2 regions of the Streptomyces sp. 5K101 genome follow, and region 2 is predicted to be linked to the other one. Evidence: predicted binding sites of a transcription regulator. Region 2 holds the regulator's gene; the other holds the start of a gene.

Region 1 (5,381 bases), on a different contig from region 2:
CACGACTGGCGCGCCGAGCTCGACGGCGCGGGCAACTACCGCCGTACGGTCGGAGTCGTCGGCGCGTCCCGCGTCGGGCGGCGCGTGATGGAGCTGCTGCACCCCTTCGACCTGCGGGTCCTGCTGTACGACCCGTATGTGGACGACGCCGGGGCGGCGGAGCTCGGGGTCGAGCGCACGGGTCTGGACGAGCTCTGCGCCCGCGCCGACGTGGTCACCGTCCACGCACCGCAGGTCCCGGCAACCCGCCACATGATCGGCGCCCGCCAGCTGGCCCGGATGCGGAACGGCACCACGCTGATCAACACCTCGCGCGGCTCGCTCGTCGACGAGGAGGCCCTGCTGCCCGAGCTCGTCTCCGGCCGCCTGGACGCCGTGCTCGACGTGACGGACCCCGAACTGCAGCCCGCCGACTCGCCGTTGTACGACCTGCCGAACGTGCTGCTGACGCCGCACATCGCCGGGTCGCTCGGCGACGAGCTGTACCGGATGACCGACCGGGCCCTGGACGAGGTGGAGCGGTTCGCGAGGGGACTGCCCTTCGCGGACCCGGTCCATCCGGGAGCGCTGGGCCACTCGGCCTGAGGCACCCCTATGTGAGCCTGAGGCACCCCCATGTGACCTGCGTCACTAAAATGGAGGTATCCATCGACCCCCCGGGAGGCGCGATGAAGTTCGTACAGATCATCGACTACAAGACCGACCGGTTCGACGGCGTGAACGCGCTCATGGACCAGTGGGTCGAGAAGACCAAGGGCAAGCGGACCACCTCCCACCTCATGATGGGCAAGGACCGCGCGGAGGGTTCGCACTACGTCGAGATCGTCGAGTTCCCCTCGTACGAAGAGGCGATGCAGAACTCCAAGCTCCCCGAGACCGACCGCATCTTCCAGGAAATGGTCGCCCTGTGCGACGGCATGCCCACGTTCACCGACCTCGACGTGGTCCGTGAGGAGCAGCTGAACGCGGCGACGGCCCGGCGCTTCTTCCACGAGGTCGCCGTGGGCGGGAACCTCGCCGCCGTCGACGAGATGTTCGCGGACGACTACATCGACCACGACGTCGCCAACGAGGAGGAGACCGAGACCGGCCGCGACGTCATCCGCCGCGACCTCACGATGTGGCGCAACGCCTTCGACTTCACCTTCGAGCTCGACCGGCAGGTGACGGAAGGCGACGACGTGGTGATGCTCTGGACCTGGAACGGCAGGCACAAGGCCGAATTCCAGGGCATCCCCGCCACCGGCGAGCAATGCACGATGACCGGTACGACGGTCTTCCGCTTCCAGGAGGGGAAGATCAAGGAAGGCTGGTGGCACTTCGACATCATGCGCCTGATGCGGCAGCTCGGCGCACTCTGACCGGTCCGGAGAGGACCGAGAGGGACGGAAAGGGGGAAGGCCCCCGTCCCCCGCGAAGAGCGGGGGACGGGGGCCTTCTCGGCGTCTCGGGCGCCGCGGAGCCCGCAGGGCCGTGGCCCCGTGGAGCCGTGGGTTCCGCAGGGCTGTGCGGCCCGTACGTCAGTGGCTGTGGCCGTGACCGTGGCCGTGGCCCGCCTCGGCCTCCTCCTCGGCCGGCTTCTCGACGACCAGGGTCTCGGTCGTGAGCAGCAGCGAGGCGATGGAGGCGGCGTTCTCCAGGGCGGAGCGCGTGACCTTGACCGGGTCGATGACGCCGGCCTTGACCAGGTCGCCGTACTCGCCGGTGGCGGCGTTGAAGCCCTGGCCCGCCTCGAGCTCCGCGACCTTCGAGGTGATGACGTAGCCCTCGAGGCCGGCGTTCTCGGCGATCCAGCGCAGCGGCTCGACGGCGGCGCGGCGGACGACGGCGACACCGGTGGCCTCGTCGCCCTCCTTGCCCAGGTTGCCCTCGAGCACCTTCACGGCGTGGACGAGCGCGGAGCCACCACCGGAGACGATGCCCTCCTCGACCGCGGCGCGGGTCGCGGAGATGGCGTCCTCCAGACGGTGCTTCTTCTCCTTCAGCTCCACCTCGGTGGCGGCGCCGACCTTGATCACGCACACGCCGCCGGCCAGCTTCGCGAGGCGCTCCTGGAGCTTCTCGCGGTCCCAGTCGGAGTCCGTGGTCTCGATCTCGGCCTTGATCTGGTTGACGCGGCCCTGCACGTCCTCGGAGTTGCCGCCACCGTCGACGATGGTGGTGTCGTCCTTGGTGACGGTGACGCGGCGGGCGGTGCCCAGCACGTCCAGACCGGCCTGGTCGAGCTTGAGGCCGACCTCCTCGGCGATGACGGTGGCACCGGTGAGGGTGGCCATGTCGCCGAGCATCGCCTTGCGGCGGTCGCCGAAGCCGGGGGCCTTGACGGCCACCGCGTTGAAGGTGCCGCGGATCTTGTTCACGACCAGGGTCGACAGGGCCTCGCCCTCGACGTCCTCGGCGATGATCAGCAGCGGCTTGGAGCCACCCGCCTGGATGACCTTCTCCAGCAGCGGGAGCAGGTCCTGGATGGAGGAGATCTTGCCCTGGTGGATCAGGATGTACGGGTCGTCGAGGACGGCCTCCATGCGCTCCTGGTCGGTCACCATGTACGGGGACAGGTAGCCCTTGTCGAAGGCCATGCCCTCGGTGAAGTCGAGCTCCAGGCCGAAGGTGTTGGACTCCTCGACGGTGATGACACCGTCCTTGCCGACCTTGTCCATCGCCTCGGCGATGAGCTCGCCGACCTGCTGGTCCTGCGCGGAGAGCGCGGCCACGGCGGCGATGTCGGTCTTGTCCTCGATCGGGCGGGCGGTCGCGAGGAGCTCCTCGGACACGGCCTGGACCGCGGCGTCGATGCCCTTCTTCAGGGCGGCCGGGGAGGCGCCGGCGGCGACGTTGCGCAGACCCTCGCGGACCAGGGCCTGGGCCAGCACGGTGGCGGTGGTCGTACCGTCACCCGCGATGTCGTTGGTCTTGGTCGCCACCTCCTTCACGAGCTGGGCGCCCAGGTTCTCGTACGGGTCCTCGACCTCGACCTCGCGGGCGATGGTGACACCGTCGTTGGTGATGGTCGGCGCGCCGAACTTCTTGTCGATGACGACGTTGCGGCCGCGGGGGCCGATCGTCACCTTGACCGTGTCGGCAAGCTTGTTGACGCCGCGCTCGAGGGCGCGACGGGCGTCCTCGTCGAACTTCAGGATCTTCGCCATGGGAGCGATTCAGCCCTCTCGGAAATCGTGTTCAAAAGAACCGCGCCCCTCGCCGCCCGGCGTCAGCGGGGTGGCCAGGGGCGCAGCTCAAAGCAAATCTGCCGGGTGAAGCAGGGATTACTTCTCGACGATCGCGAGCACGTCGCGGGCCGAGAGGACGAGGTACTCCTCGCCGCTGTACTTCACTTCGGTGCCGCCGTACTTGCTGTACAGCACCACGTCGCCGACGTTCACGTCGAGCGGAAGGCGCTCGCCGTTCTCGAAGCGGCCCGGGCCCACGGCCAGGACGACGCCCTCCTGGGGCTTCTCCTTGGCGGTGTCCGGGATAACCAGGCCAGAAGCCGTGGTCTGCTCGGCGTCGAGCGGCTGGACCACAATGCGGTCCTCGAGCGGCTTGATGGCAACCTTGGAGCTGGTGGTCGTCACGATCCGACCTCCCCCTTCGGAGATCTCACGGGGTTAACTGATCTGAGGTGGCGACCAGGTGGATCCGTCGTCGCGGGTGCCGGACCTGCCCGTCGCTGTGTTGGCACTCTCCGGTGGGGAGTGCCAGGAGCGAGACTATGACTGCGATTAGCACTCGGTCAAGCGGAGTGCCAATGCAGCGCCGCGTGGCGGCCTGAACCCGTCGCGGTTGTGCCGCCCGCGGCGGGCGATGTCGTCGGCACTGCCGTACGTCTCGGGCGTTCCGGAAGGTCCTCGGCGGGCGGGTGGCGCACCGGCGAGGGGCCGGTGCGCGCGGCTCACACGTAGTCCTCCAGCTTCGCCACGGCGTAGCCCTTTTCGGTCACGGTCCGCATGACCCGCCGGATCATGTCCGCCATCGAGCCCTTCCATTCCCCGCGGCCCCGGAAGTGGGTGAGGATGATGTCGCCGGGGTGCAGATCCCGGTCCCACTCGCGCCACTCCATGCGGTCGGGGAACGCCTCGGACGCCCACAGCGGCACGGCCTCGATCCCACAGGACTTCGCGGCGCGCAGCGTGTCCCTGTTGTAGCTCCCGTACGGCGGGCGGAACAGCCGCGGGCGCGTGCCGTACCGTTTCGCCAGCCTGTCCTGTTGGCCGCAGATCTCCCGCTTCTGGCCGGAGTACGAAAGGCCCGGCAGGTAAGGGTGGTTGAGGGTGTGGTTGTGCAGCGCGACGCCGCGGTCCCGCATCTTCTCGAAGTAGTCGTAGTCGTCGTCGATCACGTAGTCGCTGAGGAAGGCGCTGTACGGGATCTTCAGGTCGGACATCATCCGCAGCAGCTCGGGGTCCTTCTCCGCGCCGTCGTCGATCGTCAGGAAGACGATCTTCTCCTTGGTGGGGACGGTGGTGAAGACCGGCGGCAGCTCGTCGCCGCCCTTGACCTCGAAGCCCTCGCGGGTGGTGATCTCCGGCTTGTCGTCCGGCGGCGGGGGCGCGGGGAGCGGGGTCTCCTCCAGGCCCCACTTCTTCGCCGCCGCGGCCCGGGCGGCCTGGGCCTGTTTCACCTTTTTGGCGTACGCGGACAGGGCGCCGGCCGGTCCCACCGCCCGCTCCGGCGCCTTCGGGCCACCCTTGGCCTGCTCCCCCGCGGAAGGCGAGGGGCGGGCGTCCCGTCCGTCCCCGCCCGCACAGCCGGAGCCGGTGGCGGCGACGACGAGCGCGGCCAGCCCCAACGCGACCCGGTACGTTCTTACTTTTCCCTTTTGTCTTACCAGCTGCATGGCGTCGCATCCTGTCAGCGCGGTGCCCGCCCGCCCGGCCGACACCGCCTGCGTGCGCGGACCATCCCCCGGCTGGCCCACAATGGCCCGGTGAACGCCTCCGATCCGCTCGCCGCCTTCCAGGCCCTGCGCACCGAGGAGGGGGCCGCGCTGCTGGCGTCGCTCGCCTCCTACGACCCCGCCGACGAACTGGCGGTGGCCACCCGGCTGCGGCGCGAGCATCCGGCCGGGCTCGTCTCGGCGGCGCTCGGGCAGGCGCGGCTGCGGCAGCGCGCGGCGGCGAAGTTCGGTGCCGAGGACGCCGGACGGATGTTCTTCACCCCGAACGGCGTCGAGCAGTCCACCCGCCGGTCGGTCGCCGCCCACCGGGCCGAGCGCTTCGCCGCCCTCGGCGTGCGCAGCGTCGCCGACCTGTGCAGCGGGATCGGCGGCGACGCGCTCGCGCTCGCGCGGGCGGGCATCTCCGTCCTGGCCGTGGACCGCGACCCGCTGACGGCCGAGGCCGCGCGGGCCAACGCCGAGGCGCTCGGGGTCGCCGATCTCG
Region 2 (5,381 bases):
CGTTAGCCCGGCTCCGTGACGAAGTCGATCAGTTCCTCCACCCGCCCCAGCAGCGCCGGCTCCAGGTCCTTGTAGGACCGCACGTGCGACAGGATGTGCTGCCAGGCCGCACCCGTGTGGGACGGCCAGCCCAGCGCCCGGCACACGCCCGTCTTCCAGTCCTGGCCGTGCGGGATCCTCGGCCACCCCGCGATGCCCAGCGACGACGGCTTCACCGCCTCCCACACGTCGATGTACGGATGGCCGACGACCAGCACGTGCGGGTCCGTCACCGACGCCGCGATGCGGGACTCCTTGGAGCCGGCGACCAGGTGGTCGACCAGCACGCCCAGGCGCGCGTCCGGGCCCGGGGCGAACTCGGCGACGATCGACGGGAGATCGTCGATGCCCTCCAGGTACTCCACGACCACGCCCTCGATGCGCAGGTCGTCTCCCCACACCCGTTCCACGAGTTCGGCGTCGTGGCGGCCCTCCACGTAGATGCGGCCCGCGCGGGCGACCCGGGCGCGGGCGCCGGGGACCGCGACCGAGCCCGAGGCCGTACGCGTGGGGCGGGCCGGGGCCGGCGCGGACGGGCTGACCAGCGTGACCACCTTGCCCTCCAGCAGGAAGCCCCGCGGCTCCAGCGGGAAGACCCGGTGCTTGCCGAAGCGGTCCTCCAGCGTCACGGTCCCCGCCTCGCAGCGGATCACCGCACCGCAGAAGCCGGTCGCGACCTCCTCCACCACGAGGTCGGGTTCCGCGGGGACCTCCGGGACCGGTGCCGACCGCTTCCACGGAGGTGTCAGATCAGGGCTGTAGCTGCGCATGTCGGATGACGATACGACCGGCCGCCCTACGACACGCCGAAGCGCGCCGCCAGCTCGTCACGCTGCGTCCGCACGAACGCCGCGTCCACCGCCGCCCCGTGCCCCGGCACGTACAGCGCGTCCTCGCCGCCGAGCGCGAGCAGGCGGTCGAGCGCCGCGGGCCAGCGCGAAGTGATCGCGTCCGGGCCCGCCTGCGGCTCGCCCGACTCCTCCACCAGGTCGCCGCAGAAGACGACCTCCGGCTCGCCGGGCACGAACAGCGCCAGGTCGTGGCCCGAGTGGCCGGGGCCGACGTTGGCCAGCAGCACCCGGCGGCCGCCCAGGTCGAGCGTGCACTCCCCGCTCACCAGGTGGTGCGGCACCACCAGCAGATCGGCGGCCTCCGCCGCCGCGGCCGCCGGGACCCCGTGGCGCACGGCGTCGGCGCGGATCGCGTCGCGTTCGCGGCCTAGCAGCGTGTCCACACCGACGGCCCCGTAGATCTCCACACCGGCGAACGCGGCCGTGCCCAGCACGTGGTCGAAGTGCGGGTGACTCAGTGCGATGTACGTCACGCGGCGCCCGCCCGCCAGTGCCTGCGCCTGTGCGCGGAGCCCGGCGCCCTCGCGGATCGTCGAACCCGTGTCGTACAGCAGGACGTGTTCCTCGCCCAGCACCAGGCCGACCGTCGCGTCCCAGGTCGGCATCCTTCGCCGGCCGACTCCGGCGGCCAGCCGTTCCCACCCGAAGTCTTCCCAAGCGGCGTCCATACGGCGACGCTATCCGCATCGACCAGCACAGGTCTCGCGGTAGCGTGGTCGGCCGCCCTTGCTAGGGGCGTACCCCGCCGCCGTACACTGGCCGGGGAAAGCTGGCACTCGGGCGTATCGAGTGCCAGGACACACCGAGGACCGGCAGCTGGAGGTGCGCGCGATGCTCAGCGAACGCAGACTCGAAGTCCTGCGCGCCATCGTCCAGGACTACGTCGGCACCGAGGAGCCCGTCGGTTCCAAGGCGCTGACGGAGCGCCACAAGCTCGGTGTCTCCCCGGCCACCGTCCGCAACGACATGGCCGTGCTGGAGGACGAGGGCTACATCGCCCAGCCCCACACCAGCGCCGGCCGCATCCCCACGGACAAGGGCTACCGGCTGTTCGTCGACAGGCTGGCGGGTGTCAAGCCGCTGTCGTCCCCCGAGCGCCGGGCCATCCAGAACTTCCTGGACGGAGCCGTCGACCTCGACGACGTCGTGGGCCGCACGGTCCGTCTGCTCGCCCAGCTGACCCGGCAGGTCGCCGTCGTCCAGTACCCCTCGCTGACCCGCTCGACCGTCCGGCACGTGGAGCTGCTGTCGCTCGCTCCCGCCCGGCTGATGCTCGTGCTGATCACGGACACCGGCCGCGTCGAGCAGCGGATGGTCGACTGCCCCGCGCCGTTCGGCGAGACCTCGCTGGCCGACCTGCGGGCCCGGCTCAACAGCCGCGTCGTCGGCCGCCGTTTCGCGGACGTGCCGCAGCTGGTGCAGGACCTGCCGGAGTCGTTCGAGACGGAGGACCGCGGCACGGTCTCCACCGTGCTCGCGATCCTGCTGGAGACCCTGGTCGAGGAGACCGAGGAGCGGCTGGTGATCGGCGGCACCGCCAATCTCACCCGCTTCGGACACGACTTCCCCCTGACGATCAGGCCGGTGCTGGAGGCGCTGGAGGAGCACGTCGTGCTGCTCAAGCTGCTCGGCGAGGCCAAGGAATCGGGCGTGACCGTGCGGATCGGGCATGAGAATGCCCACGAGGGACTCAACTCCACGTCCGTCGTCTCGGTCGGCTACGGTTCGGGCGGCGAGGCAGTCGCCAAACTCGGCGTGGTCGGACCGACCCGCATGGACTACCCCGGAACGATGGGAGCGGTACGCGCAGTGGCACGTTACGTCGGACAGATCCTGGCGGAGTCGTAAGTGGCCACGGACTACTACGCCGTACTCGGCGTACGCCGCGACGCATCGCAGGACGAGATCAAGAAGGCGTTCCGCCGGCTCGCGCGTGAACTCCACCCGGACGTGAATCCGGACCCGAAGACGCAGGAGCGCTTCAAGGAGATCAACGCGGCGTACGAGGTGCTCTCGGACCCGCAGAAGAAGCAGGTCTACGACCTCGGCGGCGACCCTCTGTCCCAGGCCGGCGGCGGTGGCGCGAGCGGCTTCGGCGCGGGCGGCTTCGGGAACTTCTCCGACATCATGGACGCCTTCTTCGGCACGGCGTCGCAGCGCGGACCCCGTTCGCGTACGCGGCGCGGCCAGGACGCCATGATCCGCCTGGACGTCGAGCTCAACGAGGCGGCCTTCGGCACGACGAAGGACATCCAGGTCGACACGGCCGTGGTGTGCACGACGTGCTCCGGCGAGGGCGCGGCGCCCGGCACCTCCGCGCAGACCTGTGACATGTGCCGCGGCCGCGGTGAGGTCTCGCAGGTGACGCGGTCCTTCCTCGGCCAGGTCATGACGTCGCGTCCGTGCCCGCAGTGCCAGGGCTTCGGCACCGTCGTGCCGACCCCGTGCCCGGAGTGCGCGGGCGACGGTCGGATCCGGTCGCGCCGCACCCTCACGGTGAAGATCCCCGCGGGTGTCGACAACGGCACGCGCATCCAGCTCGCGGGCGAGGGCGAGGTCGGCCCGGGCGGCGGCCCGGCCGGTGACCTGTACGTCGAGATCCACGAGATCGCGCACCCGGTCTTCCAGCGGCGCGGCGACGACCTGCACTGCACCGTGACGATCCCCATGACGGCGGCGGCGCTGGGCACGAAGTGCCCGCTGGAGACGCTCGACGGCATGGAGGAGGTCGACATCCGGCCCGGCACGCAGTCCGGCCAGTCGATCCCGCTGCACGGGCGCGGCATCACGCACCTGCGGGGCGGCGGCCGGGGTGACCTGATCGTCCACGTCGAGGTGACGACGCCGACGAAGCTGGACCCGGAGCAGGAACGACTGCTGCGGGACCTGGCGAAGCTGCGGGGCGAGGAGCGGCCGACGGGCCAGTTCCAACCGGGGCAGCAGGGGCTGTTCTCGCGCCTGAAGGACGCCTTCAACGGCCGCTGATCCGGGGCCTTCGGCCCCGGGGCCCTGTCCGGGGCTGCGCCCCGGGCCGGTGCGCGCTGCGCGGCTGGCCGGGCTCGGTGCTCCGCCCTCGCCGGACCGCGCTGCGCGCTGACGGGTTCGGGGCTCTGCCCCGAGTGGCGCTGCGCGCTCGTGGGCGCGGGCTTTGGGGTCGCCTCGTCGCGCGGGCCCGTGCTTGGGCCCTGCCCTGGCCCCGTACCGCGGCGCGGGGGCCGGGGCTTGCCCCGGTTTCGGGAAGGGGCGGGGAGGGGACAGCCCGCCGCAGGCGCCTCCCCGTGGCGCCCGGTGGGGCGGAATACCCGATTCGGGTCGGGGGACCGGGGCATGGGACGATGCCTGCATGTCGTCCGCGCTGACCGATCTCTGTCGTCATCCGATCGTGCAGGCCCCCATGGCCGGCGGTGCGTCCTGTCCGGAGCTCGCCGCCGCTGTGTCCGACGCCGGCGGGCTCGGCTTTCTCGCGGCCGGGTACAAGACGGCGGACGGCATGCACCAGGAGATCACACAGCTCCGCACCCGCACCGCGAGGCCCTTCGGCGTCAACCTGTTCATGCCGCAGCCCGGCGCCGCCGATCCGGCCGCCGTCGATGTCTACCGGCAGCAGCTCGCCGGTGAGGCCTCCTGGTACAACACCCCGCTCGGCAACCCCGGCGCCGGGCGGGACGACGACTACGAGGCCAAGCTCGCGATACTGATCGACGACCCCGTCCCGGTCGTCTCCTTCACCTTCGGCTGCCCCTCCCGCGCCACGCTCACCGCGCTTTCCGCCGCCGGCACGACCACCGTCGTCACCGTCACCACGCCGGAGGAGGCGCAGGCGGCGCAGCGGGCCGGGGCCGACGCCGTGTGCGTGCAGGGCATCGAGGCGGGCGGCCACCAGGGCACGCACCGTGACGACCCGGCCGCGGACGGAACCGGCATCGGCCTGCTCTCCCTGATCCCCCTCGTCCGCGAGGCCGTGCACCTTCCGGTCGTCGCGGCCGGCGGCCTCATGCGGGGCGCGCAGATCGCCGCGGTGCTGGCCGCGGGGGCGAGCGCCGCGCAGCTCGGCACGGCGTTCCTCGTCTGCCCCGAGTCCGGCGCGAACGCCCTCCACAAGCAGGCCATGACCAACCCCCTGTTCGCCCGCACCCAATTGACCCGTGCCTTCTCCGGCCGGCCCGCCCGCGGGCTGGTGAACCGTTTCATGCACGAGCACGGCCCGTACGCCCCCGCCGCCTACCCCGACGTCCACCACCTCACGAGCGGGCTGCGCAAGGCGGCGGCGCAGGCCGGGGATCCGCAGGGCATGGCGCTGTGGGCCGGGCAGGGCCACCGGATGGCGCGCGAGCTGCCCGCCGGGCGGCTGGTGGAGGTCCTCGCCGCAGAACTGGACGCCGCACGGGCGGTGTTGGCGCTGGGCGGTGCGCGATGACCGCCCCCGTGTTCCTCGTCGAGTCGCTCGAAGGCGTCGCGCCCGGCGGCCTCGTCACCCTGGACGGCCCCGAG

Evidence for each region. Region 2 encodes HrcA, which represses chaperone genes, less so after heat shock. Its sites were predicted from a motif close to TTNGCACTCNGNNNNNCNGAGTGCNAA; they were not measured.
Region 1: groL (chaperonin GroEL) is a predicted target of HrcA. The motif match lies at 3,159-3,185, and genes of this name have one in related genera.

Annotation. Positions count from the first base shown of each region.
Region 1 covers NZ_JBKFFO010000010.1:193,734-199,114, reverse strand. The annotation lists gene ACLB9X_RS20895 (hydroxyacid dehydrogenase) at 1-585, shown strand, start outside; gene ACLB9X_RS20890 (ester cyclase) at 669-1,361, shown strand; gene groL (chaperonin GroEL) at 1,521-3,149, opposite strand; gene groES (co-chaperone GroES) at 3,267-3,575, opposite strand; gene ACLB9X_RS20875 (polysaccharide deacetylase family protein) at 3,893-4,837, opposite strand; gene ACLB9X_RS20870 (THUMP-like domain-containing protein) at 4,928-5,381, shown strand, end outside.
Region 2 covers NZ_JBKFFO010000009.1:129,936-135,316, forward strand. The annotation lists gene ACLB9X_RS18945 (DUF3097 domain-containing protein) at 3-809, opposite strand; gene ACLB9X_RS18950 (MBL fold metallo-hydrolase) at 836-1,558, opposite strand; gene hrcA (heat-inducible transcriptional repressor HrcA) at 1,722-2,738, shown strand; gene dnaJ (molecular chaperone DnaJ) at 2,739-3,875, shown strand; gene ACLB9X_RS18965 (nitronate monooxygenase) at 4,234-5,307, shown strand; gene ACLB9X_RS18970 (16S rRNA (uracil(1498)-N(3))-methyltransferase) at 5,304-5,381, shown strand, end outside.